DNA from 4 places in the Mesorhizobium sp. RCAM 05104 genome. Region 4 is predicted to be linked to each of the others. Evidence: riboswitches for the same ligand, from Rfam matches in the RefSeq annotation. Region 4 holds a riboswitch; each other region holds the start of a gene.
The links. Region 4 has a riboswitch for cobalamin ahead of AC56QP_RS17635 (aromatic ring-hydroxylating oxygenase subunit alpha). Riboswitches for the same ligand answer to the same signal wherever they lie in the genome.

Region 1 (7,366 bases), 2.3 Mb from region 4:
AGGAAAAGCCGCCGCGAATATCGCCCATCTTGCCGGCGACGATGCCCATGGCAGCCTTTTCAAGGTTGCGATCATAGCTCGTTTCGGCGGCGGCCGGCGCGACAATGACCACCAAGAGGGCCACGCCACACAGAAGCGTTCTCATTGTTCTCATCTCCCTGCCTGATCATGATCTAGCAGGACGCCATTGAAAAACGGCCAAGAGACACGGTAAGCAAAGCGCCAAACGGCAGCGTAAACAATACGTTACGAATTCAAGCCGGCAAATCGATTCAAGCCCTTGAGGTTTTGATTCAGGCGCGTTGCGCGCGAACCGTATGCCCAAGCGCTGCGAATACGGTGCGCACGATGCCGGCGGCGTCGAGACCGGCATCGGCATACATCTTCTCCGGCTTGGCGTGGTCAGTGAACGCGTCGGGCAACACCAGCGGGCGCACCTTCAGGCCACTTTCCAGCAGACCCTCATGGGCGAGGAACTGCAGCACGTGGCTGGCGAAGCCGCCAACGGCGCCCTCCTCGACCGTCACCAGAACTTCGTGCGAGCGGGCCAGCCGCCGGATCAAATCCTCGTCCAGCGGTTTGGCGAAACGGGCATCGGCGACGGTGGTGGAAAGCCCGGCAGCGCCAAGCTCCTCGGCGGCGATCAGGCAATCCTGCAAGCGCGTACCGAAGGACAGAAGCGCGACCTTGGTGCCTTCCCTGACGATACGACCCTTGCCGATTTCGAGAACCGAGCCGCGCTCCGGCATGTCGACACCGACGCCGTTGCCGCGCGGATAGCGGAAGGCGATCGGGCCATCATCATAGCTCGCCGCGGTTCGCACCATGTGGCGCAATTCCGCCTCGTCGGCGGCCGCCATCACCACGAAGCCGGGCAGCGTCGCCAGGAAGGTTGTGTCGAAGGCACCGCAATGGGTGGCGCCATCGGCGCCGACGAAGCCGGCGCGGTCGATGGGGAAGCGCACCGGCAGCTTCTGGATCGCGACGTCGTGCACGACCTGGTCGTAGGCGCGCTGCAGGAAGGTCGAATAGATCGCCGCGAACGGCTTGTAACCTTCCGTGGCGAGGCCGGCGGCGAAGGTCACCGCGTGCTGCTCGGCAATGCCGACATCGAAGGTCCGTGCCGGAAACACCTCGCCGAACAGGTCAAGGCCGGTGCCGCTCGGCATGGCGGCGGTGACGGCAACGATGCGGTCGTCCTCGCGGCCTTCCTGAATCAGGCTTTCGGCGAACACCTTGGTGTAGGCCGGCGCGTTGGCAGGCGCCTTGGCCTGCGCACCGGTGATGACGTCGAACTTGTTGACGCCATGATACTTGTCGGCGGCGGCTTCCGCCGGCGCATAACCCTTGCCCTTCTGGGTGACGACATGGATCAGCACCGGGCCTTTGCCATTGTCGCGGACATTCTTCAGCACCGGGATCAAATGCTCGAGATTGTGACCGTCGATCGGGCCGATGTGGTAGAAGCCGAGCTCCTCAAACAGCGTGCCGCCGGTGACGTAGCCGCGTGCATGCTCGACCGCCCTGGTGATCGCACGGTCGGCGCGTTTGCCGAGATAGGAGGTCAGTTTCTTGCCGAAGTCCCGCAGGCCGATATAGGCCTTGCCCGAGGCCAGACGCGCCAGGTAGGCGCTCATGGCGCCGGTCGGCGGAGCGATCGACATGTCGTTGTCGTTGAGGATGACAATGAGACGGGCATCGAGCGCGCCCGCATTGTTCATCGCCTCATAGGCCATGCCAGCCGACATGGCGCCATCACCGATGACGGCGATGACATTGTTGCGGCCGCCGGATAGGTCGCGGGCGGCGGCCATGCCGAGACCGGCCGATATCGATGTCGACGAATGGGCGGCGCCGAAGGGATCGTACTCGCTCTCGGCGCGGCGGGTGAAGCCGGACAGGCCGCCCTCCTGCCGCAAGGTGCGTATGCGGTCGCGGCGGCCGGTGAGGATCTTGTGCGGATAGGCCTGGTGGCCGACATCCCAGATCAACCGGTCATCCGGGGTGTTGAAGACATAGTGCAGCGCTACCGTCAGCTCGACCACGCCAAGGCCGGCGCCAAGATGGCCGCCGGTGCGGGACACGGCGTCGACCAGTTCGGCGCGCAGCTCGGATGCCAGTTGCGGCAGCTCGCTCTCGGCAAGCGTGCGCAAGTCGGCCGGAATGCGGACCTTGTCGAGAAGCGGCGTATGCAGCGTTGCGTTCACGGGCTCAGGCTCTCTATTCATCGGCGAAATAGGCCGCCGGCCGGCGAATGTAAATGCGTGTCTGTGACGCGCGTCGATCCACGGCTCTAACTGTTGGGCATGATCTCTTCCGAAAACCGGTTCCCACTTTTCGGGATCATACCCTAGCTCTCCGGCAGCGGGATGAACTCTTCCTCATCTCCAGGAACGATATCGAAGCGGCCGGTCTTCCATTCCTGCTTGGCCTGTTCGATGCGCTCCTTGGACGACGAGACGAAATTCCACCAGATGTAACGCTGCGAGCCGAGCGAAGCGCCGCCAAACAGCATGAAATGCGCGCCGCCCTGCGACGACACGACGATTTCGTCACCGGGCCGGAACACCAGCAGGCGTTCCGCTGGAAAAATATCCCCTGAAATCGCGACCTCACCCTCCAACGTGTAGATGGCGCGCTCTTCCGCATCGGCTGGAATTTTCACGCTGGCGCCGGGCGCCAGGCGCAGGTCGGCATAGAGCGTATCGGAATGCGCCCTGACCGGAGACCGCATTCCCTGGAAATCACCGATGACGACGCGGCCGCTGACGCCTTCGGCATCGATCTCGGGAAGAAGCACCGCGCCAGTGTTCTCGAATACCGGTGCCACTTCTTCCTTGCCGTCCGGCAGCGCCAGCCATGTCTGCAGGCCGGAGACCGACATCGGTGCGCCGCGCAATTCCTCGGGCGTGCGCTCGGAATGGACGATGCCGCGGCCGGCGGTCATCAGGTTCACGTCGCCGGGCTGGATGACCATCTCGGTGCCGAGCAGATCGCGATGCCTGATCTTGCCGTCGAACAGATAAGTGACCGTCGACAGTCCGATATGCGGATGCGGGCGGACATCGAGCGCCTGGCCGGCGCGCAGGATGGCCGGGCCCATGCGATCGAAGAAGATGAACGGACCGACCAGTCGCCGCTTGGCGGTCGGCAGGGCGCGGCGCACCTGAAAACCGCCAATGTCCTTGGCGTTCGGAATGACCATCAGCTCGATCTGGTCGCTGGCGAACGCATCGCCGACCTCAGGGTCTTTCCCGGGGAAGAAGCTCACGATATCTCCTTGTCAGCGGTCGACGACCGCATTGGACGCCTCAGGCAAACCGGATCGCCGCCTTGGCCCGTAGTTTGGCCGCAACCTCTTCGCGATTGCGAGGATGCTGATGGGTCTCGAGAGAATCGAGCAGTTCGCGCGCTGACGCGGCAATCGCATCGACAGCGTGGTCGAACGCATGCTGGTTCTGCTTCGAGGGCCGTGTCGTTCCGCTGAGCTTGCGAACGAACTGAAGTGCCGCGTCGCGGATTTCGTCGTTGGTTGCGGGCGGATCAAAGTTGAACAGGGTCTTGATGTTTCTGCACATCGTTTCCGAACCTCCTCTTGTCCTGGAGCCGTTTCAGTCGGGACGAGTTCCATCCTCGATCATGATCGTGTCCAAAAACCGGTGAGGCAAGACCATCGTTCGGGCCGCGCCTCAGTCCGCGTCGAGCGGCTCCGTTCCGACCGGCTTGCCGTCGCGCGACAGCCTTATCTTCTCGACCTTGTCCTCCGCGGCCTTCAGCAACCGGTCGCAATGCGCCTTCAGCGCCTCGCCGCGCTCATAAATCCTGATCGACTGATCGAGCGGCACGTCGCCGCGCTCCAGATCATCGACGATCTTCTCCAACGCGTCGAGTGCCTGTTCGAAGCTCATCGCCTTGACGTCTTCGTTGGTCTCACCAGCCATCATTCATCCTTTCATCAGTCGCCCGACATGGGCGGCGACCGAAAATGCCAGTCCCTGCAGATCGTAACCACCCTCGAGCAGGCTGACGAGCCGGTTGCCGCTGTGGCGCGTGGCGCGCTGCATCAGCTGGCCTGTCGCCCAGTCGAAGTCGTCCTCGGTCAGATTGATCTCGGCCAGCGGATCACGGTGATGCGCGTCGAAACCGGCCGAAATGATGATCAGGTCCGGCGCGAAATCGTCGAGCGCCGGAAGCACGCGCGACAGGAAGGCATCGCGAAACACCTCGCTGCCGGTCCGCGGCGCCAGTGGCGCGTTGATGATGTTGCCGGCACCGGTTTCGTTCTTTGCCCCTGTGCCGGGATAAAGCGGCATCTGGTGCGTCGAACAATAGAGCACGGAGGGATCGTCCCAGAAAATGTCCTGCGTGCCGTTGCCGTGATGCACGTCCCAATCGACGATGGCGACACGCTCGGCGTCGAATTTCTTCTGCGCATAGCGCGCCGCGATCGCCGCGGTGTTGAAGAGGCAGAAACCCATCGCCGTCGTCTTCTCGGCGTGATGGCCTGGCGGCCGGGCGGCGACGAAGGCATTGTCGGCGCGGCCCGTGAAGACGTCGTCGACGGCGGCATTGGCGGCGCCGATCGCCGTGATCGCTGCCTGCCAGCTCTTCGGGCTGGCGGTGGTGTCGGCGTCGATGCGGGCGATACCCTCGTCGGGAATGGCGGCGCGGACACGCGCGACGAAATCAGCGGGATGCGCGTAGAGGATGGTCGCCTCGTCACCTTCCGGCGCCTTGATGCGGTCGAGCGCGGCAAATGCCTCATCGTCCAGCACGCGCTCGATGGCGCGCAAGCGGTCCGGCCGCTCGGGATGGCCGGGGGGCGTGATGTGCTCGAGGAAGATCGGATGGGTGTAGAGACGGGTAACCATCGTCCTAATCTAGTGGCCCGGATCGACAAAGGCCATGAGCAGGCGGCTGATGGCTGGGGAAAATCACGCCTGCGTCCATTGGTGTCGCTGCGGGCATTGGCGTCGCCGGCGCTTCGGCGTAAGGTCGCCGTCACTGCCTGGTGCCCGCCGCAAGCGGGAGAATCGGGAACACGGTTGAACTCCGTGGCGTGCCCAACGCTGTGAGGGGGACCGCGCCGGTAAATGCCACTGTCGATGACGGGAAGGCGCCGGACGCGGGTTGATCCCGAGCCAGAAGACCGGCCTGGCAGGCATCGTCATCCGCATGGTCAGGCGGCTGGCATTGATTGCAATCGCAAGGGGACAAGCGATGCCGGAACACATGACCGCACCTGTTGGCGACGGATTTGATCAGTTGGCGCGCGATGCGGTTTATCGCGCCATGTTCACGCGGCGGGATGTGCGCAGCCATTTCCTTCCCACCGCGCTCGACGATGACGTGCTGGCGCGGCTGCTCCTTGCCGCCCACCATGCGCCGTCGGTCGGCTTCATGCAGCCATGGAATTTCATCGTCATCCGCGACGCCAAACGACGGGAAAAGGTGCGCGACCTGTTCCTGGCGGCGCGCGAGCAGGAGCTGCCGGCCATCGAGGCAGAACGGCAAACGCTGTACCGCAAGCTCAAGCTGGAAGGCATTTGCGAAAGCGCACTCAACATCTGCATCACCTGCGACCGTGAGCGCTCGAAGGATTCACCGCTGGGACGCTGGCACAATCCGGAGATGGATCTCTACAGCACGGTCTGCGCGGTGCAGAATTTCTGGCTGGCGGCGCGCACCGAAGGCGTCGGTGTCGGCTGGGTTAGCATCATCGAGGCGCAGGCGCTGAAAAGCCTGCTGTCCATTCCCGAGCATGTGACGCCTGTTGCCTATCTCTGCGTCGGCCGCGTTTCCGAGTTCGCCCCCAAACCGGACCTCGAAACACATGGCTGGGGCCGCCGGCTGCCGCTGCCGGAGCTGATCATGAGCGAGACGTTTTGCGGGCAAGGCGAAGCGCTGCTCAAATCGACCGTGGCGCGCCTCAACACCGTCGATGCTACGGCGGCGATCGCAAGCCCCGCTGATCAGCGTGTCGCGCCGGCCGCGCCCCAGCGCGAGCCGCCGAAGGAGGCCAGCGCCTTGTCCTTGAGCTCCCTGAACTTCGACGATGCCTCGGCCAGCCGGGCGTCCCAGTCGGGATCGGGCACCTGGCCGGCAATGGTCTTGAAGTAGACTTGCATCAGGCAGGCGATGGCGAAGGGTTCGATGAAGGCCGCCTTGAAGGCCCAGGCGAAGACGATGGCGAGCACGAAGGCCCAGCCGGCGAGCTGCCCAGGCATCATGAAGAGAATGGCGGCGGCAGGGGCCAGCATCAGCAGGAAGATGACGAAGGACACGCCCCACATGATGACCGCCAGCCAGACGGCGTTCTTGACCATGATCTTGCCATTCTGGGCGTAGAGCACGACGCCTTGCCGCGCCGTCTCGAAAGGCGAGGCGGAATTGATGCGGATGTTGTAGCCGAGGATGATCTCGTCAACATAGGTCAGCGACAGGCGGATCACCGTGTTGATGAAGGAGACCAGGCCGTTCAACCCCGGGATCGGCAGGAAGGCGGCGATGCCGCCGAGCAGGCCGGTGATGGCGCGGATGGCGCCCTTGACCAGCTGGTCGACGACGAAAAGGATGTTGGCTTCGGCAAAACGCTGGGTGACGACTTGCCTGGCATAGGCGATCTGGTCCTGGCCGTCGGGAATGTCGCGGCCGTCGATCAGATGGACCATGACGGCGACATGGCCGGCCTTGACGACGTAGAGGATGTATTCGCGGATCCAGTAGACGGCAATCGAAACGACGCCGAAACCGACCACGCCTCCCCACAAGGCAAACGACAACGGCCCGTCAGGATCGGTGGAAATATGGCCGACGCCATAGCCGACGGAGGCGCCGGTGCCGGTCGCCACGATATAGGCCAGCGTGATACCGAAATAGACGATCATGCGAAAGACAATGAAGGGCCAGGTCCGCATCATGATGGACACCGACCTGCCGATATCGAAATCCCACATGCCCGAATCTCCCCTCAGAGATGGTGGGAGAGGATGCGCTCAACCCGGCTATTGTCAATTGCGATAGCTGCGCCAAGCCGTCAATGGCGCCTTCAGTTCGGCCGCGAACCCGGCCTTTTGAGCAGGCCCTCAAGCAACTGTTTGAAGGCCGCTACCGCCATTTTCGACGTCGCTTCAGGTTCTTGCGAATTGGCGATCCGCTGCGAAGCCTGACGGATGCGAAGCGGGTATCATTCCCGCGGAATGATCCGCGAAGCGCCCGGTTTCGAACGGCCGGGCGCTATCCTGTGTCGACTGACCTTCAGAGAATCTCGGTCTTGGCGATGTGGATGCCAAAACCTTCGAGGCCGACATAGTGGCGTTCGCGCGAGGCGATCAGGTTGATCGAGGAAATGCCGAGATCCTTCAGG
Region 2 (7,366 bases), 2.8 Mb from region 4:
TCGGGATCGCCGACATAGGCATCATGAACGGCCTCGATCAGCGTGCCCGGAATGGCGTGGGTGGTTTCGGCGAAACCGATCAGACGGTCGACCGTTTCGGCGAATTCGGAAGCGCCGCGTGTGCCGTGGCGCATCTGGCCTGATATGAAGCGCGGATTGACGGCGCGGGCACGCACGACGCGGGCCACCGCCTCGCCAACAGAGCGCGGCTTCGGCTTCTGCGGATCCGTGGTGTCGAGCACGATGACGTCGGCATTCCTACCAAGCGCTGCAAGCGCTGCCGAAAAGCCGCCGATAAAGGCGACGTCGGCGGAGCCTTCGAGAATGTCACGGCCGGGGTCGTCGCCGGTGTGGACAAGAAGATCGGCCTCGGCGATGCGGGTTTCGAAGGCGCCGGGCGCCAACATGCCTTCGCCGCCTTCGCCGCCATAGGCATGCGAGGTGGCGTCGAGATAGGCGCGGCCGATCTCCTCGCGCGCCGCCCAGTCGCCGCTCGACAGCAGATCCTCGACGCCGGCGCCGTAGGTGCCGGGCGAGGTGCCGAAGATGCGGGGACTGACCTTGCCGTCCGCGCGGGTTCTCGCCGCCAGCGGGTTTTCCGAATCTTCCTCGTCGCGGGCGGCAACGGCGTTGGCGGCGGCATCGATCAGCGCGATCTGGGTCGGGAACATGTCGCGGAACAGACCTGAGATACGCCAGGTGACATCGACGCGCGGGCGGCCAAGCGTGGCCGGCGGCAACACCTCGATGCCGGTGATGCGGCCGGTCGCGGCGTCCCATTGCGGCCGACAGCCCATCAGCGCCAACCCTTGAGCGATCTCCTCGCCGCCGGTGCGCAGCGAGGCCGAACCCCAGAGATCGATAACCAGGGAACGTGGCCAGTCGCCATGCGATTGCATGTAGCCGCGCACCACTTCCTCCGCCGCCGCTCTGCCCAGATCATAGGCGGTCGGTGTCGGCATGGTGCGGGGGTCCGAGGTGAACAGGTTGCGGCCGGTGGGCAGAACATCGGAGCGGCCGCGTGCGGGTGCGCCGGCCGGACCGGCCTTGACGTGGCGGCCGTCGAGTGCGGCGAGCAATGCCGTCTTTTCGGCGGCCGCACTTTGGCGGCGCATGGCGTCGGGTTCGTCCTCGGGCGAGCGGCCATAGATATGCAGCCCGTCCTTGATGGCGAAATCCTTGAGGTCGCAGAGCCAGGCGTCGATGCGGCGCAAGGCTTCGTCCGGCGCGTCGGTCCTGGCGACCCCGGCTTCGGAGGCGAGGCCGGTCTTTTGCGCGGTTTCGACGATCAGCTTGGCCAGACGATCGCGCCGGCGGCGGTCGAGCCCGTCGGCCTGTGCGTATTCGTCTACCAGCCGCTCAAGTCTGTGCTGGTTTTCGTCCAGTCCGGCGCCCGCCAGAGGCGGCGGCAGATGGCCAAGAGTAACGGCGGCGATGCGCCGCTTGGCCTGCGCCGCCTCGCCAGGGTTGGAAACGATGAAGGGATAGATGACGGGCAGCGGACCGGTAACGATCTCGGGAAAGCAGTTCTGCGAGAGGGCAACCGTCTTGCCCGGCAGCCATTCCAGCGTGCCATGGGCACCGACATGGACAAGCGCATGGACACCGAGCGATTTGCGCAGCCACAGGCCGAAGGCGATCAGCGCATGGCGAGGCGGCAGCGTCGGGTCGTGGTAGTCGGCGCGGCGGTCGGCGGAACGGCCGCGATCGGGGGCAAGCGCGACGGTGATGTTGCCGAAGGTCACGGCGCGGAAGGGGAAGCCATTTTCGCCAGTTCGCGTTTCCGGCTTTCCCCAAGCCGCCTCTACCGCATCGACTGCCGGCCTCGGCAATTCGGTAGAGAAAGAGAGATAGTCGTCAAGCTCCAGCCCATGGCTGGACGTTTCCAACATCTGCAGAAGCTCACGCGGCGTTTGCGGAATCCCCTCTACAGCGTAGCCCTGTTCGCTCAGATCGTGCAGCATCGCCAGCACGCTGGACGGCACGTCGAGGCCGACGGCATAGCCGGTGCGGCCGGGGGCGCTCGGATAGTCCGGGATGAGAATGGCGAGCTTGCGCTCGGCGCGGGATGTCTCTTGTAGGCGAATGAAGGCCGCGACGCGGTTCGCAACTTGCTCGACGCGATCCGCTTCCGGCCGGTTGGCGAAGGCCCGGTGGCCAAGCGCCGGATCAGCCTCGCTTTCACCCTTGAAGGAAATCGCGCCGGCAAGGATGCGGCCGTCCAATTCGGGCAGAACGACATGCATGGCGAGGTCGGCGGGCGCCAGTCCACGCTGGTTGTTCTCCCAGATGTCGCGGCGGGTGGTGGCGACGATGACCTGGAAGACCGGCACGCCGGCGCGGTCGAACAGGGTTTCCACTCCGGGTTCGGCGCCGGAGGCGAAAGCGGTCGCGGTGATGATGGCGCCGGGTTTCAGCGCGGCGAGCGCGGTCTCGACGAACGCCAGCGATGCCGGGTCTTTCAGGCTGGCGACGAAGATGGGTGCCGGGCGCATGCCGCGCTGCCGCAGCGCTTCAAAAAGGGCATCGATGGGGGCGATATCGGCGGCGAGCAGCATCGAGCGATAGAACAGGATGGGGATGATGTTTCCCTCCCCCTCGAAGGGAAGGGGAAGATAGTGTTCCATGACGCCATGTCCCGGCGCGTAAAATCCAGCCTTCGGAACCGCAACCGGTTCGGCGACAACCGCATCCGATCCCGCCAACCGTGCAAGCCGGTGCACCAGCGCGCTCATATTCGCCGGGCCGCCCTCGCGAAAATAGTCGAGCAGGCCGTCCAATTCCTCGCGCGGCAGCGTCGAGGCCTCGATCAGGCGCAGATCCTCGTCGCGGCACTCGCCGGGCAGCAGCGCCAGCTTTATTCCGTGCGCGCGGGCGACCGAGGCGAGCTGGTCGCAACCATAGCGCCACCAATCGTAGCCGCCGAGGATGCGAACGAGGATGATTTTGGCGTGGCGGGCGACGCTGTCGACCCAGAGGTCGACGGACATCGGATGGCGCAGGTCACGAAGTGCGGCCAGCCGCATCGAGGGCAGGCGGGCGGCATCCGCCTTCCACGCCGCCGCCAGCCCGGCGAGATCGCTGTCGGTGAAGGACAGCGCCACGACATCCGCCGGCGTCTGCCGCAGATCGACCGGCTCGGCGAGGTCGTCGAGAGAGGCGGAGGTCGTGGTGAGGATGTGCATGGCGTTAAAATCAGCCGGCGAGGATACGCTCGATCGCCGGGCGGTTCAGCCCCTTCAGGCCGATGACGACGAGGCGAGAGCGGCGGTCGTCCGCTGCGGTCCAGGCGCGGTCATAGTAATGATTGACGCGCGGCCCGACGGCCTGCAGCAAAAGCCGCATCGGCTTGCCGCCGACCTCGACGAAGCCTTTTACACGCAACACGTTTTCTTCCTCGGCTGCGGTGGCGACCCGTTTTGCCAGCTCTTCCGGGTTGGCGATCGAGGAAATATCGATGACGAAGCTGTCGAAGTCGTCATGCTCGTGGTCGAGCTCGTCGTCGTGGTGGGTCTTGCGGTTTTCGATGTCGTCCTCGACGGCGAGGCCGAGGCCGAGCAGCACCGAGGGATCGACCTTGCCCTGCGAGGTCGGCACGATCTTCACGGCGCGGGCGATGTGCTCATTGATGATGGCGTTGGCGCGGGCGGAGCCGGCGGCGTCCATCAGATCGCTTTTCGACAGGATGATGAGGTCAGCGCAGGCGATCTGGTCCTCGAACACCTCCTCGACCGGGTCGTCGTGATCGAGCGTCCCATCCTGAGCGCGCTGCGCCTGAAGTGCGTCCATGTCGTTGGCGACGCGGCCTTCGGCCAGCGCCGGGCCGTCGACCACCGCGATGACGCCATCGACCGTCACCCGGCTCTTCACCGTCGGCCACTGAAAGGCCTGGACCAGCGGCTTGGGCAAAGCCAAGCCGGAGGTCTCGATCAGGATATGGTCGACCTTCGGCGTCAGCGACAGGATCTGGTCGAGCGCCGGCACGAAATCATCGGCGACAGTGCAGCAGATGCAGCCATTGGCCAGCTCAACGATGTTTTCCTCGGGGCAGGTGTCGATGCCGCAACCCTTCAGGATTTCGCCGTCGATGCCGATGTCGCCGAACTCGTTGACGATGATGGCGATGCGCTTGCCGCCAGCGTTTTCCAGGAGATGGCGGATCAGCGTCGTCTTGCCGGCGCCGAGGAAGCCGGTGACGACAGTGCAGGGAACACGGGAGACGGAGGCTGTCATATCTGGTCCTTCAGCATGTCGAGGGGAGGAATGCGGGCCACGAGGCCGCGCTTGAGGGAATCAGGACGGCCCCGCCATGGGATGAGGCCATCCGTCGAGGTGGCGAAGAGCTTTGCGCCGGTGACGAGATCGGCGCCGCTGGTCGCGCTCAGGTCGCCGAAGACGTAGCTCCAGCAGCCGTCGCGCAGGATCGCGGCACTCAGCCGGCGCTTGCAATTGCCGAGGCATTCAACGCTGCGGATGCGGATATTGTCGCCCGAGGCGGCGTGGCGTGTGTCGTCCGCAAGCAATTCGCCGGCACGGGGGTGGGCGTCGGAACCGGTTTCGTCGCGACAGGAGGCGCAGACGATCACGGTAACGCCGGTCCAGGCGTCATCGGACAATACGTCCGCTGTCTCAGCCGAAAAACTGCTGTCGCGTTCCAAATCAGGGCTCCTTGCCCGGAAAACCCGCCAGGCGATCGGATTCTTTATCTCTCAGACGGCAGGTCTCCTGGCTCGCGGGTCATCGCCTCGGGTGCCGCCTTCCCGGGAACATCCCAGTGGTTTTCGGCCCAGGCTCGTCGCTTACAGTTGCGGGGACAGCCGCGGATTTGAAATCTTGCGATCCCGCACCGCATTCCCTCTTGGCTCCTCCCTTTGCCGAGAGGAGACCGTCTGGACCGGATTTAGGCTTGTAGGGACAGCCGTGTCAACGCACGTCTACGACGCGGCAATGTCGGCAAGTGGCTGTCCGAGGTCGCCCGCAGGCGTCACTTCAATGCGTTCGAGGCCTAGCCAGCCCTGCATCTGCTTCAATTCCTCGAACAGCTGGGAGGCGGTTTCGGCGAGTGCACCTGGCTCCGCATAGGCCGCATGGACACGCAGGACACTGGCCGGACGATCGGCCTTGAGGTCGACGCGGGCCACGATCCTGTCGCCGAGCAGGAACGGCAGGACGTAGTAGCCGTACTGCCGCTTTTCCGCCGGCGTGTAGATCTCGATGCGATAGTGGAAATCGAACAACCGCTCCGAGCGCGAGCGTTCGAAAACGACCGGATCGAACGGAGCCAGCAAGGCGCGCGCCTCGATTTTTCGCGGCACGCGGGCATCCCTATGAAGGTAAGCCGGCTTGTCCCAGCCTTCGACGCGCACCGGCAACAGCTCGCCGAGTTCGACCAGTTCCTCCAGCCGGCCTTTCATGTCGGCGGGCGACAGGCGGAAATAGTCGCGCAGGTCGCCGGCCGTCGCCACGCCGTGGGCACGAGCGGAAATGCGCAGCAGCTCGCGGTGCGCGTCCTCGGCGGCTGGCACCGGCAGATCGAGGATCGCCTGCGGCAGCACGCGCTCGGGCAGATCATAGAAGCGCTCGAATCCGCGACGGTGCGCCGTGGTGATGCGGCCGGCCCAGAACAGCCATTCGAAGGCGTGCTTGGCATGGCTCCAGCCCCACCAGCCGCCCGAGCCTTTCTGGCCTTCCAGTGCCGAGGCGGCGATCGGGCCGCGCTCGACGACCGCGCGGTAGATCTCTTCGACATAGGCGGCGTGCTCGCGGCCCCATTTGGCCAGACCCGAATACATTTCATCGCCGCGCTCGGCCCGCTGCATGCGCCAGCGCATCAGCGGGTATGTCTCGACCGGCAGGAAGGAGGCCTCATGCGCCCAGTATTCGAACACGGTGCGTTTGCGCGTCACCGCGGCGTTGTCGAGCAAGGCGAGCGGGTAGGGGCCAAGTCGCGAATAAAGCGGCATGTAATGCGCGCGCACCACGGCGCTCACGGAATCGATCTGCAGCAGGCCGGTGCGGGCAAGCACGCGGGCCAGATGCCGTCGATCGGGCGTGGCGGCCGGCCTGGCGTCGGCAAACCCCTGGGCGGCGAGTGCTATGCGCCGGGCCGTGGGAAGCGCGATTTTTTCCTTCATGCTGATGCGACTCTAACCGGGTTCGAGCTGGCAGGGATCGTGATTCCGCGGCGATGCTAGCAGGGTTTTGGCGGCATATATGTCAGGAGAGAAAAGTGGAGTAAAAATTGAAGGAAATCAAACAGGAGCGGATCGGACCAGTTTCCCCGTATATGCCGTCCAGGTCAGCGTTTTGAACAAGGTTTGACTTGCTTCGCCGGAAGTGCTGCGCTAACCCTCGCCGCGTTGCAGCATAGGCCCTTAAAACGGTTCAGCGGTTAAACTGTCACGCTTCCGCATTAGGGTCCGGTGCTGTAATCAAAATGGATTGGCGCCAACGGAAAGCCGAGCATGAACGCACTTCTAAGTTCGTACCTGCCCATCGTCCTGTTCATCGGCGTGGCGCTGGTTGTCGGCCTGGCGCTGCTGGCCGCACCGTTTCTGGTGGCCTACCGCAATCCCGATCCTGAAAAGCTTTCCGCCTACGAGTGCGGCTTCAACTCGTTCGATGACGCCCGCATGAAATTCGACATCCGTTTCTACCTGGTGTCGATCCTGTTCATCATCTTCGATCTGGAAGTGGCCTTCCTGTTTCCTTGGGCAGTGTCGTTCTCGAAGATCGGCATGCTCGGTTTCTGGTCGATGATGGTCTTTTTGGCGGTGCTGACCATCGGCTTTGCCTATGAATGGAAAAAAGGAGCGCTGGAATGGGATTGAGCGACAGTTCCGGCACGCTCATCGCGCCGAAGCCCAAGGGCTTGATCGATCCCAACACCGGCAGGCCGGTGGGGGAGGACGATCCCTTTTTCCTCGAGATCAACAATGAGTTGGCCGACAAGGGCTTCCTCGTCACCTCCACCGAGGCGCTGATCACCTGGGCGCGCAGCGGTTCGCTGATGTTCATGACCTTCGGCCTTGCCTGCTGCGCGGTCGAGATGATCCACACCTCGATGCCGCGCTACGACTCGGAGCGGTTCGGCGTCGCTCCGCGCGCGTCTCCGCGCCAGTCCGACATCATGATCGTCGCCGGCACGCTGACCAACAAGATGGCGCCGGCGCTGCGCAAGGTCTACGACCAGATGCCGGAGCCGCGCTACGTCATCTCGATGGGCTCGTGCGCCAATGGCGGCGGCTACTATCACTATTCCTATTCGGTGGTGCGCGGCTGCGACCGCATCGTGCCGGTCGACATCTATGTGCCCGGCTGCCCGCCGAGCGCCGAAGCGCTGCTCTACGGCATTCTTCTGCTGCAG
Region 3 (7,366 bases), 1.2 Mb from region 4:
TCGCCACCTAACTGCAACATCTGAAACGAGGACATTCAATGACTAGGCAGTTCGTATTCTCTTCCGAATCCGTCGGCGCGGGACACCCGGATAAGATGGCCGACAACATCTCGGATGCCATCCTCGATGCGATCCTCCGCACCGATCCGAAGGCGCGAGTCGCGTGTGAAGCATTGGTGAAGACAGGGATGGTCGTTCTCGCCGGCGAGATTACCAGCGATGCGCAGATCGATTACAGCCAAGTAGCCCGCGATACGATTGTCGATATTGGATACGATGACGATGCGATCGGCTTTGATGGTCGGCGTTGCACCGTCGTTTTGGCTCTCACAGAGCAGTCGCCCGACATTAGCCAGGGCGTTGACGAGGGGCGAGGGCAGGATCTCGAGCAGGGAGCGGGGGATCAGGGCCTCATGTTCGGGTTCGCATGCAGCGAGACCGATACACTGATGCCCTTGCCGATCCAGCTCGCTCACTGCTTGACGAAAAGACAGGCAGAGGTCCGCAAAGCGGGACAGCTGAGCTGGTTGCGTCCGGACGTAAAATCTCAAGTGTCCATCCGCTATGAAGGTTTGCGCCCGGTGGCGCTGGATACCGTAGTCCTGTCGACGCAACATGCCGAGGAGGTCACACAAGAAACAGTCCGAGAAGGCGTCATCGAGGAGATCATCAAGCCGGTCTTGCCGCCCCACCTGGACACGACGGGAACCAGGTTCTTGGTCAATCCAACGGGGCGGTTCGTAGTCGGTGGGCCGCGCGGCGACTGCGGCCTCACTGGACGCAAGATCATCGTCGATTCCTATGGTGGGATGGGGCGTCACGGCGGCGGCGCCTTTTCGGGCAAGGACCCATCCAAGGTTGACCGCTCGGCTGCCTACGCGGCCCGGTATGTCGCGAAGAATATCGTGGCTAGCGGACTTGCGGAAGTCTGCGAAGTTCAGCTTGCCTACGCGATCGGTGTGGCCGCTCCGGTGTCTGTCCTGGTCAACACGTTCGGGACCGCGAAGATCGCGGAAGAAAGGATCGAGCGGCTCATTCTTGAGCTGTTCGATCTCAGACCGAAGGGCATTATCAAGATGCTTGATCTCTTGCGCCCGATATACCACAAGACCGCCACGTACGGGCACTTCGGCCGCGAAGAACCCGAGTTCACCTGGGAGAGGACGGACAGAGCGGATGACTTGCGGCGCGAGGCGGGACTCGCCGCCGCGCAAGGGCCGACGCCGGATCGATCGCCATGCGGAAAGTCCATTCCAAGCGGACCGTTGAGCGGAGACTTTGATGCCGGATTATGACGTGCTTTGCATCGGCAATGCCATTGTCGACATCATCGCCCAGTGCGACGAGGAATTCCTCGAGACCAACGGCATCATCAAGGGCGCGATGAACCTCATCGATCCAAAGCGCGCCGAACTGCTCTACAGCCGCATGGGCCCGGCGATCGAAGCGTCCGGCGGCAGCGCCGGCAACACGGCAGCCGGCGTCGCCAGCTTCGGCGGTCGCGCCGCCTTCTTCGGCAAGGTCTCCAACGATGCGCTCGGCGAGATTTATGCCCACGATATCCATGCGCAGGGCGTCGCCTTCGACACCAGGCCGCTCAAGGGCGAGCCGCCGACGGCGCGCTCGATGATCTTCGTCACGCCGGACGGCGAGCGCTCGATGAACACCTATCTCGGCGCCGCCGTCGAGCTCGGGCCCGAGGACGTCGAGGCCGACAAGGCCTCGGGCGCCGCGGTTACCTATTTCGAAGGCTATCTGTGGGACCCGCCGCGCGCCAAGGAGGCGATCCGGCAGACGGCCATGCTGGCGCACGCTGCCGGGCGCGAAGTGTCGATGACCTTGTCGGATTCGTTCTGCGTCGACCGCTACCGCGACGAGTTCCTCGAGCTGATGCGCTCGGGCACGGTCGACATCGTCTTTGCCAACAGCCACGAGATCAAGTCGCTCTATCAGACATCGTCCTTCGACGAGGCGCTGGCCAAGATCCGCAAGGACTGCAGAATAGCCGCCGTGACCCGCTCGGAAAAAGGCTCGGTGATCGTGCGCGGCGACGAGACCGTGGTCATCCAGGCGACCGCGATCAAGGAACTGGTCGACACGACAGGCGCCGGCGATCTTTACGCCGCCGGTTTCCTGCATGGCTACACGCAAGGCCGCGACCTCAAGACCTGCGGCGACCTCGGCTCACTGGCGGCCGGACTGGTGATCGAGCAGATCGGCCCAAGGCCACGGCAGAATTTGCGCCGCGAGGCGGAACAGGCGGGGCTGCGTCAGGCGGACATCTCGAGGAGTAGCTGCTCACCTCCCCCTTATGCAGGCGGTCCAGGCGAGCGCGGATAAATCAAAATGTCGCACGCGCATCCGCCGGTTTTCCGCTGTGTTTCAAGTTGCCGAAATTCAGACTTTGACGCCACCTGCCGGTAGCAGTCTAGGATCTTGATCATCACGACGCCGAGGCCTGCCGCAAGTCGCTCAAGAGCCGGGATCATGTGATTGGCTGATTTGCCGGCCCCTTATCGGCATCCACAGCCTCCTGGAGAGCGACTGGAAGGCAACAGCTGACGACAACGATCCAAGCGATTTTGGGCAACATTGCCCACAAGTTAAAGACGCGATCACATAACCACATAAACATTTCTTTATGCGGCATTGACAAGAGAGTGGGCTGCTGTGATTGTCTGCGCGTCGTGGTTCTCCGTACGGCGTTGCCACAGCGGAGCTAAGAGGGAAGCCGGTGCGATGCCGGCGCTGCCCCCGCAACTGTTAGCGGCGAGCCCACCCCTAATGTCACTGAGGAAAACAGCCTCGGGAAGACGGGCAGAGGCTATGACCCGCGAGCCAGGAGACCTGCCACGGCGAGCAACGTCCACGGGCGGGGTGTCTCGGTGGTCGCGGCAGCCGGCGTTCGTGCCGGCCTGCTAGCGCCTTCGGTGTCCCCACGGCCCAACCATCGGGGTATGACATGACCATCTCTCAGCAGATTCCTGTAGCAACGCTCGGTATGCCGCGTATCGGTCGCAGGCGAGAACTGAAATTCGCGCTTGAAAGCTACTGGTCCGGAAAATCTTCCGCTGCCGACCTTCTGACGACGGCGAAGGCCCTCCGTGCCGCCAGTTGGAGGGAGCAGCAAGATCGCGGCGTATCAAAAATCCCGTCGAACGACTTCTCACTCTACGACCATGTGCTCGACACCGCGGCCATGGTCGGTGCCGTGCCATCCCGCTACGGTTGGAAGGGCGGCGAGGTCCCACTCGACATCTACTTCGCGATGGCGCGCGGCAAGCAAGGTGAGACCGCGGGTTGTGGACATGCCGGCCACGAGCATGCGGCTCAGGGGCACCGCTTAACCGCATTGGAAATGACCAAATGGTTCGACACTAACTATCATTTCATGGTGCCGGAGCTGACCGAACAGACCTTCGCCCTCTTGTCTGCGAAACCGGTCGACCACTTCCTCGAAGCCAAAGCCCTCGATATTCACACACGCCCAGTCATCCTTGGACCGGTCACCTTCCTCAAGCTGGCAAAAACACCTGCCGAAGGTTTCAATCCGATAGCGCTCCTGCCGCGGCTGCTGCCTGTATACGAGCAACTCCTGCGCAGGCTAAAGCTCTCGGGAGCCGACTGGGTGCAGATTGATGAGCCAGCGCTTGTGCTCGATCTTAACCCGAACGAACGAGCTGCGTTCGAGTTCGCCTACGGCCAGCTGTCGAAAGCCGCGCCCGAGTTGAAGGTCATGCTGGCTACCTATTTCGGACCGCTGGGAGACAACCTCGAGACCGCGATTTCTCTGCCCGTGGCGGGCCTGCATCTCGATCTCGTGCGCGCTCCCGAGCAGTTGGAGACGGTTGGTCGGCTCACACCGAAGGATCTGGTGCTCTCGCTTGGCTTGATCGACGGCCGCAACGTCTGGCGCGCGAACCTGCCTGCGATTCTCGACCGCATCAAGCCGATCGTCGCAGGCTGGCCCCTGGACCGTGTCGAGATCGCGCCTTCCTGCTCGATGCTTCATGTGCCGATCGACCTGCGGATGGAGACCGCGCTCGATGTGGACGTCAGATCCTGGCTGGCATTCGCGGCCCAGAAGATCGATGAGCTGGTCGTGCTGGCCCAGGCCTTGTCGGAAGGCAGGGAGGCCGCAGCAGGCGCATTGAAAGCTTCTGCCGAGGCGGCCGCCGCGCGCGCAACGTCCACAAAGGTCCATAATCCGCTCGTTGAGGGGCGGATCATCAGCATCGACGCCATGAAGCAACGAAAGAGCGCATTTGCCCAGCATTCCAGAGTCCAGGCTGGCACGCTCGGCCTGCCGCCATTCCCAACGACGACCATCGGGTCCTTCCCGCAGACGCCGGAGGTGCGCAAGGCGCGCTCCGCTCATGCGAAGGCGAGCTGAGCTATGTCGATTACGAGACCTTCCTGAAGAAGGAGACCGAGGCTGCTATTCGTTGGCAGGAGGAGATCGGCCTGGACGTGCTGGTGCACGGTGAGTTCGAACGAAACGACATGGTGCAGCATTTCGGCGAGCAACTGTCCGGCCTCGCCTTCACCCAGCATGGCTGGGTGCAAAGCTATGGCTCCCGCTACGCACGCCCTCCCATCATCTTCGGCGACGTATCGCGGCCCAATCCGATGACGGTGCGCTGGTGGCAATTTGCCCAGTCGCTGACGGAAAAGCCGGTGAAGGGAATGCTCACAGGCCCAGTGACCATTCTTAACTGGTCTTTTGTTCGCGACGACGTACCTCGCTCCGAAGCCTGCCGCCAGATCGCGCTCGCCATGCGCGATGAGGTGACAGACCTCGAACGAGCCGGTGCAAGGATGATCCAGATCGACGAGGCCGCTTTTCGCGAAGGCCTGCCACTGCGCAAGTCCGACTGGAAAGTCTACCTCGACTGGGCCGTCGAATGCTTCCGGCTCGCTTCAACGGGTGTAAAGGACGCGACCCAAATCCATACTCACATGTGCTATTCGGAATTCAACGAGATCATCGACGCGATCACCGAAATGGACGCGGATGTAATTTCGATTGAGACGTCGCGCTCGAAAATGGAACTGCTGGACGCCTTCACGAGCTCCAAATATCCGAACGAAATCGGTCCCGGAGTCTACGACCTTCACTCACCACGTGTCCCGGAAGTCGCGGAGATTTCGGACCTCGTCACGCTTGCCCGCGAGCGACTGTCCGACGGCCAGTTGTGGATAAATCCGGACTGTGGCCTCAAAACACGCAAATGGGAGGAGGTCCGCCCTGCCCTCATGAACATGGTCGCTGCAGCCCGGGCGCTTCGGGAGAAAGTGCCGGCCGGGAGGCCTTCCTGAGTCCTAACCATGTGGTGATTTACCGGCTGCCGCGTGTCGGCCGTTAAATGCCCAACCGATTACTTTACTGGAAATAGTCATTCGAGGAAAAACGGGTGGGCGGCACGCTGCGCTTGTCAAACATATGGCAGCCGGGTTCAATTGGAAGATCTCGGTTGGTTCGAACGCCGGAGCGGATGGAGCTTTGATCCCGGACGCCGCGCGGACGGCCGGTGGATCCCAGAAATCCCGGCGCCTGGCGACTATCACCGAACTTTGACCGATCGCGGGTGCGAAGCCACATTGGTATGTGAGCGCCTGAATGGAGTGTCATGCCACGCCCGAAACGCGTGCAGATCTCCCCGTCCGAAAAACTGCACCAGAGGACTGCAACCCGCTGCTTTCCTCTTGAAACTGTCATCGCCCTGACAACACATTCTGCAATTGTCGGAGGGTGTCGATGAGGCGCCGCGTCACGCAAACTAGTTGTTCAGCAGATCGGGAGGACCGAATGAACTCTGAGGCCTTCAGCAACCCCCTTTTCGTGAAGCGTGCACCGTACATCGTGCAAGAGATCGCCAGCCTTGCGGACGCTATCGATTTCCTCAATGAGTGGCCGGGACGCAGAGATCTGATCCACGAAGCCGCCCTCAGAGCGTGCTACGATGCATATGATGGGCGAAAACCGGTAAGTACAGCGCGCAATGCCTTTTTCGGCTTTGCGAAACGGGCCGCCATATTGGAAGATGCAACCTCCGCGATGCAGTGGCTCGCTGCCGGCAAGTCGGGCAGTGGAAAAGTGTAGGCGTCGGCGAAATGTATGAGGCGGGCGCGGGGCAGCACGCTGAGGAGGGCGCTGTTCGAGATTTCGCTATTCGAGATTTTCAGAGTTCGCCGAAAGCAAAACTCACCGCAACAGGGCAGATTTCACGCAATCCCGACCATGAACCAAACACTGCACATCGGTCGTTGGTGGCAAAATCGGGCTGTTTGAAAGGGGATCGACGGTTTAGACTCGCTCTGCCGCCGTGCTGGGCGCGTGCTCCGAAGATTGTGGCTGCCATCTCGACCTGCGTGTCATCATGGAAACTGTCGCTTGGACAACGGCTGATCGAGATGGCAAGAGCTACAGCATTTAACTGCTCCCCTCCTCAGGGTTTGACGGACCGACGAGCCAGCTCCGGCATTGATCCATCATCATGGTGCATATGGATCGTCGCGAGTGCCGATGTTGACGTTCCGTGCCGCAATTTACTTTGATATTGAGATGTCCTGATCTACTAACCCATGGCAGCGGCGGAAGCCCATTATGAGCTGCCGATGATCTTTCTCAGCACTCGGTTTTCATCGGTGTGAGAATCGACCACTTGCCTTGATGCCGAGGGATCGCCACATTTTTTTCGCGGCCTGCGCTACTGATGGGCACATCCTTCAGAACCTCTACGGTGCACGCCGCCGTCTGCACCATTGGTTTTTCCGAGCAAAGAACCCTCCCGTCCATGGTCGTCTGACCTCGGCAAGGAACACCTGAGCGGAGGTCTCGTATTCCACCATGCGATCGGATTCCGCACTTGCTGAAGACTGCGAGTTCGGACGAGAATTTTCGACTTATTTCACCGAATAATCGAAGCCATTGCCGCGGCTTGCAAGTCTCCGCGCGTGGTGCACCTGCCGTTGACTTTCATCTGCTGCGCGCTTCGCCCTGCGGACAGGATACAGCGAAGCCTCCACGGCCGCGAAAATCTCGCGACGGCGGCTCGATTCCGGGGCCGGACCGCCATTTTGCGGATGTGATCCGTGGTGCCTGGCCTGGATCACGCCATCCAACTCCTGACCGCATCATCATTACCATCGCCCTCCTCCAGCCCGGCCGAGCCTCCCGATCGCCGGATCGATGATGATGATCCCCTTGGAGAATAGTCTCTTTTGAAAAGTGTGACGGTCTGCGCCGTCCTACCGTGTTTCAGCCTTTGCGTTGGCCTCCTGCGCTTCCTGCCGCACACACGGCGAAGCGCTGTCATTCTACCGTGTAACACCCACTGGAAATACGACAGGCGGACCACAATAA
Region 4 (7,366 bases):
CACCGACAACTACAAGACCGTGCTGTTTTCCGAGGGCATCGGCCGCTCGTTCATGAATTCGCTGACCGTCACCATCCCGGCGACCGTCATCCCGATCCTGATCGCCGCCTTTGCCGCTTACGCGCTGGCCTGGATGCGCTTTCCCGGCCGTGCGCTGCTGATCGCGGTCATCATCGGCCTGCTGGTGGTGCCGCTGCAGATGTCGCTGATCCCGCTTCTGAAGCTCTACAACGGCGTCGGCTCGTTCTTCGGCGTGCCGTCGAAAACCTATCTCGGCATCTGGCTGGCGCATACCGGCTTTGGCCTGCCCTTCGCGATCTACCTGCTGCGCAGCTACATTGCCGGCCTGCCGCGCGAAATCATGGAATCGGCGCGCATCGACGGCGCCAGCGATTTCGAGATCTTCGTCAAGATCGTGCTGCCGTTGTCGTTTCCGGTGCTGGCCTCGTTTGCCATCTTCCAGTTCCTGTGGGTATGGAACGATCTGCTGGTGGCGATGGTTTTCCTGGGTACGGAAGCAGACCAGATCGTGCTGACGGCCAAGCTCAATGCCTTGCTTGGTTCACGCGGCGGCGATTGGGAGATCCTGACGACATCGGCCTTCGTGACCATCATCGTGCCGCTGATCGTGTTCTTCTCGCTGCAGCGCTATTTCGTCCGCGGGCTGCTTGCCGGCTCGGTGAAAGGAGGCTGAGACAATGCAATCCGCTTTGAAGGCCAGTTCGAAACCTGACCTCGCCGTCGATCGCGACTGGTGGCGAGGCGCGGTGATCTACCAGATCTATCCGCGCAGTTACCAGGACTCGAACGGCGATGGCATCGGTGACCTCAGGGGCATCATCGGCCGGCTCCCCTACATCGCGGCACTCGGCGCGGACGCCATCTGGATATCGCCGTTCTTCAAGTCGCCGATGAAGGATTTCGGCTACGACGTGTCCGACTATTGCGACGTCGATCCGATGTTCGGCACGTTGGCCGATTTCGATGCGCTGACCGCCGAGGCGCACAGGCTGGGCTTGAAGGTGATGATCGACGAGGTGCTGTCGCACACCGCCGACAATCATCCGTGGTTCAAGGAAAGCCGGTCGAGCCGCACCAACCCGAAGGCCGACTGGTATGTCTGGGCGGACGCCAGGCCGGACGGCACGCCGCCCAACAACTGGCTGTCGATCTTCGGCGGATCGGCGTGGCAATGGGACACCAGCCGCCAGCAATATTATCTGCACAACTTCCTGGCCGAGCAGCCCGACCTCAACTTCCACAACCGTCAAGTCCAGGACGCGCTGCTCGACGTCACCCGCTTCTGGCTGGAGCGCGGCGTCGACGGCTTCCGGCTCGACACCATCAATTTCTACTTCCACAGCCTGGGCCTGGAAAACAACCCGCCGCTGCCGCCGGAGGAGCGCAACGACCAGACGGCGCCGGCGGTTAATCCCTACAATTACCAGGACCATCTCTACGACAAGAGCCGACCGGAGAACCTTGGTTTCCTCGAACGGTTCCGCGCCTTGCTCGACGAATACCCGGCAGCCGCCGCCGTCGGCGAGGTTGGCGATTCGCAGCGCGGGCTGGAAGTGGTGGCGGCCTATACCGCCGGCGGCAAGCGCGTGCAGATGTGCTATTCCTTCGACTTCCTGGCCCCCGAAAAGATCAGCGCGGCCAAGGTCCGCTCGGTGCTGGAAGCCTTCGGCAAGGTCGCCAGTGACGGCTGGTCGTGCTGGGCCTTTTCCAACCATGACGTGATGCGCCCTGCCTCGCGCTGGGCCGCCAATGAGGCCAACCCGACCGCCTATCTCAAGGTCATCTCGGCGCTGCTGATGTCCTTGCGAGGCTCGGTCTGCATCTATCAGGGCGAGGAACTCGGCCTTGGCGAAGCCGACCTGCGGTTCGAGGATCTGCAGGATCCCTATGGCATCCGCTTCTGGCCGGAATTCAAGGGCCGCGACGGGTGTCGCACGCCGATGGTGTGGGATGCCGCCGCCAAGAATGGCGGCTTCTCGACGGCGAAGCCGTGGCTGCCAGTGCCCGGAAAGCATCTTTCGCAAGCGGTCAATGTCCAGCAGGGCGATGATCGCTCCTTGCTCGAGCACTACCGGCGCTTTCTCACCTTCCGGCACGCTCATCCGGCGCTGGCCAAGGGCGACATCACCTTCATCGAAAGCCAGGGCGACACGGTCGCTTTCACACGCCGGGCAGGCAATGAACAGATCGTCTGCGTCTTCAATCTGGGAGCCAAGCCGACCGAGATTGACCTTGACGACCGATCGCTGCACCCTTTGCCCGGGCACGGTTTTTCGGGCCAGACGAGCACCGGTTCTATACAGCTCGGCGGCTACGGCGCCTGGTTCGGGCGCATCGACTGAATTTCAAATCACTGGGAGGAAACCAATGGCCGATGTCACGCTAAGGCAAGTGAAGAAGTCCTACGGCAATCTGAACATTCTCCACGGCATCGACCTCGATATAAAGTCGGGCGAGTTCATCGTCTTCGTCGGCCCGTCCGGCTGCGGCAAGTCGACCTTGCTGCGGTCGATCGCCGGGCTCGAGGAAATCACCTCCGGTGAGCTCAAGATCGCCGGCGAGGTGGTGAATGACGTGCCGCCGTCGAAGCGGGGCATCGCCATGGTGTTCCAGTCCTATGCGCTTTATCCGCACATGACCGTCTACGACAACATGGCGTTCTCGATGAAGATCGGCAAGGAAAGCAAGGCCGAGATCGACAAGCGGGTGCGGCAGGCGGCGGAAATCCTGCAGCTGACCAAATATCTCGACCGGCTGCCCAAGGCGATGTCGGGCGGCCAGCGCCAGCGCGTCGCCATCGGCCGCGCCATCGTGCGCAATCCGAAAGTGTTCCTGTTCGACGAGCCGCTGTCGAACCTTGACGCGGCGCTGCGCGTCGCCACCCGCATCGAGATCGCCAAGCTCAAGGAATCGATGCCCAACACGACCATGATCTACGTCACCCACGACCAGGTCGAGGCGATGACGCTGGCCGACCGCATCGTGGTGCTCAAGGAAGGCCATATCGAACAGGTCGGCACGCCGATGGACCTCTACAAGAAGCCCGGCAACCTGTTTGTCGCCCAGTTCATCGGCTCGCCGGCCATGAACATCCTGCCGGCGACCATCGACAAGACCGGAAACCCGACCGTCGTCAGCCATGTCGGCGGGCGGAAGGCGACGGTGCCGATCTCGACACCGGCTTCGGCAAAGGGTGCTTCGGTGAGTTTCGGCGTGCGGCCGGAAGACCTGATCATCGCCACCGGCGCGGACTATCTGTTCGAGGGGACGGTGGATTATGTCGAGCAGCTCGGCGAGGTCCAGCTTGTCTACATCGACATCGGCCGCGCCGATCTGCCGCTGGTGACGAAGCTGCCCGGCAATGTCGAGGTCAAGCGCGGCTCGATATTGCGGCTGAGCGCCAACGCCGAGGACCTGCACATCTTCGACGCGGACGGACATTCCTTCGCGCTCCAGAAGCCGGAAGCAAAGGCGGCCTGAGGCGGCCTGTCCTGCTGGACCAAGGCGAGACAAAAAAGAGCGGCGGGCAAGGCCCGCCGCTCTTTTTTCAAGAATCAAGTTCGGTTGTTAGAGCAATTCCAGGAAGAGTGTGAAACGGTTTTCCGTCCGGAATTGCGTCAAAACAAAGAGTTAGAGCGGTTTGCCGTTTCCGTGAAACGGTGAACTGCTCTAGTGGCCGAAGAGGTTCCGGTCGCTGCCCTGGGGGGCGGACTTCTCTACGTCACCCGACGAATTGAGCAGCTTGTAGACAGGCGAGCCGCTGTTGCGGATCGAGCCCGTATGCGAGGTGTCCACGTTGACGGTCGCCTGCTTGTTGATGTCGGTGCCGCCAACATTGTCGTTGCGGGCATAGGCGCTGCCGGCGGCAATCAGAAGTGCGGCGGCAGTAAGAACAATCTTTTTCATTTTTGATACTCCGGTATTTCAAGTTCTAGACGGCGGGCTGGCCCGCCGCCTTGCTTTCGGATGTTAGTTGTTGCCGAACAGGTTACGGTCGCTGCCCTGGGCAGGCGCCTGGGCAGCCGGCTCCGACTTCTTGATCGAAGCCGTATACGAGCTGTCGACCGTGGCGGCAGGCTGGTTGGCACCGTTGGAGCCGAAGTTGTCGCTGCCGGCAAAAGCGCTGCCGGAAATGGCAAGGAGGGCGGCGGTGGCGATAAGGATCTTCTTCATTTCAAGTACTCCTGAATTTCTGGATTTCGCCAGGGCGGCGGGCGCACCCGCCGTCACCTGGGGAATCGGCTGTTAGTTGTTGCCGAAGAGGTTACGGTCGCTGCCCTGAACGACGGGCTGCTTTTCAGCCGGAGCCGACTTCTGGATCGAGGCCGTGCGCGAGCTGTCAACCGAGGTGGCGGCGGGCTGATTGGCGCCATTGGAGCCAAAGTTGTCGCTGCCGGCGAAGGCGCTGCCGGAGATGGCCAGAACGGCGGCGGCAGCAAGGATGATCTTCTTCATTTCAAGTACTCCTGAATTTCTGGATTTCGCCAGGACGGCGGGCAAGCCCGCCGCCTGCTGGCGATCGGCTGTTAGTTGTTGCCGAAGAGGTTACGGTCGCTGCCCTGGGCAGGCGTCTGAGCAGCCGGTTCCGACTTCTTGATCGAAGCGGTGTACGAGCTGTCGACAGCAGTGGCTGCCGGGGCATTTGAACCGTAGTGATCGCTACCGTTAGCGAAGGCGCTGCCGGAAATGGCCAGAAGGGCGGCGGCAGTGAGAACAATCTTTTTCATTTTTTGGTACTCCAGTATCTTCTTATTTCCGTCCGTCTAGCGGCGTGTCTTGGAAGGAATTCGCGTCGTTCGGACAGCCCCGATGTGGGAGAGCCATCCAGCCATTTCCAATCACGAAGTTGTTTCGTGTGGACCATGAATCTGCCACTTGAAATTGTACCAGGGCCTTCTACACCATGTACTTTTCTGTTTTATATCAGTTAGTTAGATAAAACCGCCGTTCCGATCACCAACTGTGTCCAGGGTCCAGCGTTCACACCGTCCTGCACGCACCGTCAACAGAAACGAACCGTTCGGTTCGATTTTAGAGGCAGCTAATAGTCACTTTTCGAAACCGTTAACCGTTTTTGGCTTCCGCCAGCGACCGGATTCGGGAAGACCGCGGCCGGCGAATGGCAATCGGGGAGATCGGATTTCAGCCCGGCAATCGCCTATCCGGGCGTTTCGTACGCGTGTCGCGCCGCATGGATGCGATGTCGCTTTCATGCCGATGTCGCAAGCGCCGTCGTGATTAGATCATGACATCTCAGGTGCCGCTTCGTGACGACGAGGCGGAGAATTGGGAAGCCGGTCAGAATCCGGCGCTGCCCCCGCAACGGTGGTGGAGTTCAAGTCGCAACGGGAGACCACTGGGCCGAAAGCCTGGGAAGGTGTCGCGATCGTCCGCAAGGACAACTCCAGAGCCCGGAAACCAGCCGGAGATGTCTAGACTCGACTGATCGCGGTGGGCGGTCAAGAGGTGGATAGCGCATGTCCGACACATTGCCGGCTTGCGTCCGATCCTTCCTCTCTTCCCCTCCGATGCAGTCCTTGATTGTGAGGACAGGACATGGACGCGCGCAACGACATGCTGAGGCTCTTGAATGGCCGCAAGCAAGGTTTTTCACTAGAGCAGCCCTTCTACACCGACCCCGACTATTTCAAGCTCGACATGGAGCTGATCTGGTATCGCGACTGGCTGTTCATCGGCCATGATTGCGAACTGCCGAAGCCGGGCAGCTACATCACCGTGCAGATCGGTGACTATCCGGTCGTCCTCGTCCGCGACCAGCAAGGCAAGATCAACGGCTTCCACAATTCCTGCCGCCATCGCGGCAGCCGTGTCTGCAATTCCGACAAGGGCACGGCGGCCAAGCTGGTCTGCCCCTACCACCAATGGACCTATGAGCTGGACGGAAGGCTGCTGTTCGCCAGGCAGATGGCCGACGGTTTCGACAAGAGCCAGTTCGGCCTGAAGCCCGTCGCCTGCGAGACCGTCGGCGGTTACATCTTCATTTGCCTGGCCAAGGAGCCGGCTGATTTCGCGCCGATGCGGGCGATGATCGAACCCTATCTGCTGCCGCACCGGCTGCGCGAGGCAAAAGTCGCCTTCGAGAGCACGATCATCGAGAAGGGCAACTGGAAGCTGGTCTGGGAAAACAACCGCGAGTGCTACCATTGCGCCGGCAATCATCCGGAGCTCTGCAAGACCTTCCCGGAAGCACCGACGGTGACCGGCGTGCAAGGCGCCGACAGCGACCCTGAAATGCTTGCGCACTGGGCGAAATGCGAAGCGGCCGGCCTGCCGAGCAAGTTTCGCATCGATCCGGCCGGGCAGTACCGCGCCACCCGCGCGCCGCTGTTGCGCGATGCCGTCAGCTACACGATGACCGGCAAGCGGGCGGTGAAGAAGAACCTGTCCGACACCGTCTCCGCCGACCGCATCGGCACTTTGATGCACTATCACTATCCGACGACGTGGAACCACATCCTCATCGACCATGCGGTGACCTTCCGCGTGCTGCCGATCAGCGCCACGGAAACCGCGGTGACGACCAAATGGCTGGTGCACAAGGATGCGGTCGAAGGTGTCGATTACGATCTCGCCGAACTCACCCATGTGTGGACCGAGACCAATGACCAGGACCGCCGCATCGTCGAGGAAAACGCCTTCGGTATCCTGTCGCCGGCCTACGAACCAGGCCCCTATTCGGAGATGCATGAGGGCGGCGTGATCCAGTTCGTCGACTGGTACGCACGCTTCATCGGGCCACGCCTTGCCGGAGACGGCCGGCCGGCCCTGCGCAGCGTCGCCTAGCGCATGGCGCCCAAAAGCGCGCAGCGGTTTTGGGCTCACGCCATGCACGGAACAAAAGGGACAAGAGGATGAATGCGATGACGGATCTTGGCCTCTATCGCCATCTCGACGAGATGGCGCCCTGGAACGACAGGCTCCAGGTGCTGGAAGTGATCGGCGTCGCCGACGAGGCCCCTGACGTAAAGACCTTCACCTTCCGCTCCGACAACCAGACCTGGTTCCGCTACAAGCCTGGCCAGTTCGTGACGTTGGAGCTGCCCACCGTCGAGGGGCCGCTGATGCGCACCTACACGCTGTCGTCCTCGCCGTCGCGGCCGTTCTCGATCGCGGTGACGGTGAAGGCACAAGCGGGCAGCATCGGCACACGCTGGATGTTCGATCATCTGGCGCCCGGCACCCATGTCAAGGCCTATGGGCCGGCCGGCGACTTCTCGCTGCACAGCCACCCGGCGGCCAAATATTTGTTCATTTCGGCCGGCTCCGGCGTGACGCCGATGATGTCGATGCTGCGCTGGCTCAACGACTGCGCGCCATGGACCGA

Region 1: it holds a riboswitch for cobalamin, as region 4 does, so the genes downstream of both, bluB (5,6-dimethylbenzimidazole synthase) here and AC56QP_RS17635 (aromatic ring-hydroxylating oxygenase subunit alpha) in region 4, are expected to answer to the same signal.
Region 2: it holds a riboswitch for cobalamin, as region 4 does, so the genes downstream of both, AC56QP_RS31315 (DUF1636 family protein) here and AC56QP_RS17635 (aromatic ring-hydroxylating oxygenase subunit alpha) in region 4, are expected to answer to the same signal.
Region 3: it holds a riboswitch for cobalamin, as region 4 does, so the genes downstream of both, metE (5-methyltetrahydropteroyltriglutamate--homocysteine S-methyltransferase) here and AC56QP_RS17635 (aromatic ring-hydroxylating oxygenase subunit alpha) in region 4, are expected to answer to the same signal.

The regions. Positions count from the first base shown of each region.
Region 1 covers NZ_CM185033.1:1,304,278-1,311,643, forward strand. The annotation lists gene AC56QP_RS06755 (hypothetical protein) at 1-145, opposite strand, end outside; gene dxs (1-deoxy-D-xylulose-5-phosphate synthase) at 294-2,228, opposite strand; gene AC56QP_RS06765 (pirin family protein) at 2,351-3,271, opposite strand; gene AC56QP_RS06770 (DUF2277 domain-containing protein) at 3,312-3,578, opposite strand; gene AC56QP_RS06775 (exodeoxyribonuclease VII small subunit) at 3,690-3,941, opposite strand; gene AC56QP_RS06780 (histone deacetylase family protein) at 3,945-4,871, opposite strand; cobalamin riboswitch at 4,993-5,172, shown strand; partial or broken gene bluB (5,6-dimethylbenzimidazole synthase) at 5,233-5,850, shown strand; gene AC56QP_RS06790 (hypothetical protein) at 5,973-6,956, opposite strand; partial or broken gene AC56QP_RS06795 (TetR/AcrR family transcriptional regulator) at 7,049-7,168, opposite strand; partial or broken gene ribB (3,4-dihydroxy-2-butanone-4-phosphate synthase) at 7,258-7,366, opposite strand, start outside.
Region 2 covers NZ_CM185033.1:6,398,002-6,405,367, forward strand. The annotation lists gene cobN (cobaltochelatase subunit CobN) at 1-3,185, opposite strand, end outside; gene cobW (cobalamin biosynthesis protein CobW) at 3,196-4,233, opposite strand; gene AC56QP_RS31315 (DUF1636 family protein) at 4,230-4,658, opposite strand; cobalamin riboswitch at 4,699-4,905, opposite strand; gene AC56QP_RS31320 (winged helix-turn-helix domain-containing protein) at 4,935-6,134, opposite strand; gene AC56QP_RS31325 (NADH-quinone oxidoreductase subunit A) at 6,465-6,830, shown strand; gene AC56QP_RS31330 (NuoB/complex I 20 kDa subunit family protein) at 6,821-7,366, shown strand, end outside.
Region 3 covers NZ_CM185033.1:2,371,963-2,379,328, forward strand. The annotation lists gene metK (methionine adenosyltransferase) at 39-1,295, shown strand; partial or broken gene AC56QP_RS11815 (adenosine kinase) at 1,282-2,268, shown strand; cobalamin riboswitch at 2,672-2,869, shown strand; partial or broken gene metE (5-methyltetrahydropteroyltriglutamate--homocysteine S-methyltransferase) at 2,963-5,319, shown strand; gene AC56QP_RS11825 (DUF982 domain-containing protein) at 5,810-6,103, shown strand.
Region 4 covers NZ_CM185033.1:3,600,252-3,607,617, reverse strand. The annotation lists gene AC56QP_RS17670 (carbohydrate ABC transporter permease) at 1-694, shown strand, start outside; gene bglA (beta-galactosidase BglA) at 699-2,363, shown strand; gene AC56QP_RS17660 (ABC transporter ATP-binding protein) at 2,389-3,501, shown strand; gene AC56QP_RS17655 (DUF680 domain-containing protein) at 3,691-3,927, opposite strand; gene AC56QP_RS17650 (DUF680 domain-containing protein) at 3,991-4,194, opposite strand; gene AC56QP_RS17645 (DUF680 domain-containing protein) at 4,267-4,476, opposite strand; gene AC56QP_RS17640 (DUF680 domain-containing protein) at 4,548-4,748, opposite strand; cobalamin riboswitch at 5,260-5,462, shown strand; gene AC56QP_RS17635 (aromatic ring-hydroxylating oxygenase subunit alpha) at 5,578-6,825, shown strand; gene AC56QP_RS17630 (FAD-binding oxidoreductase) at 6,903-7,366, shown strand, end outside.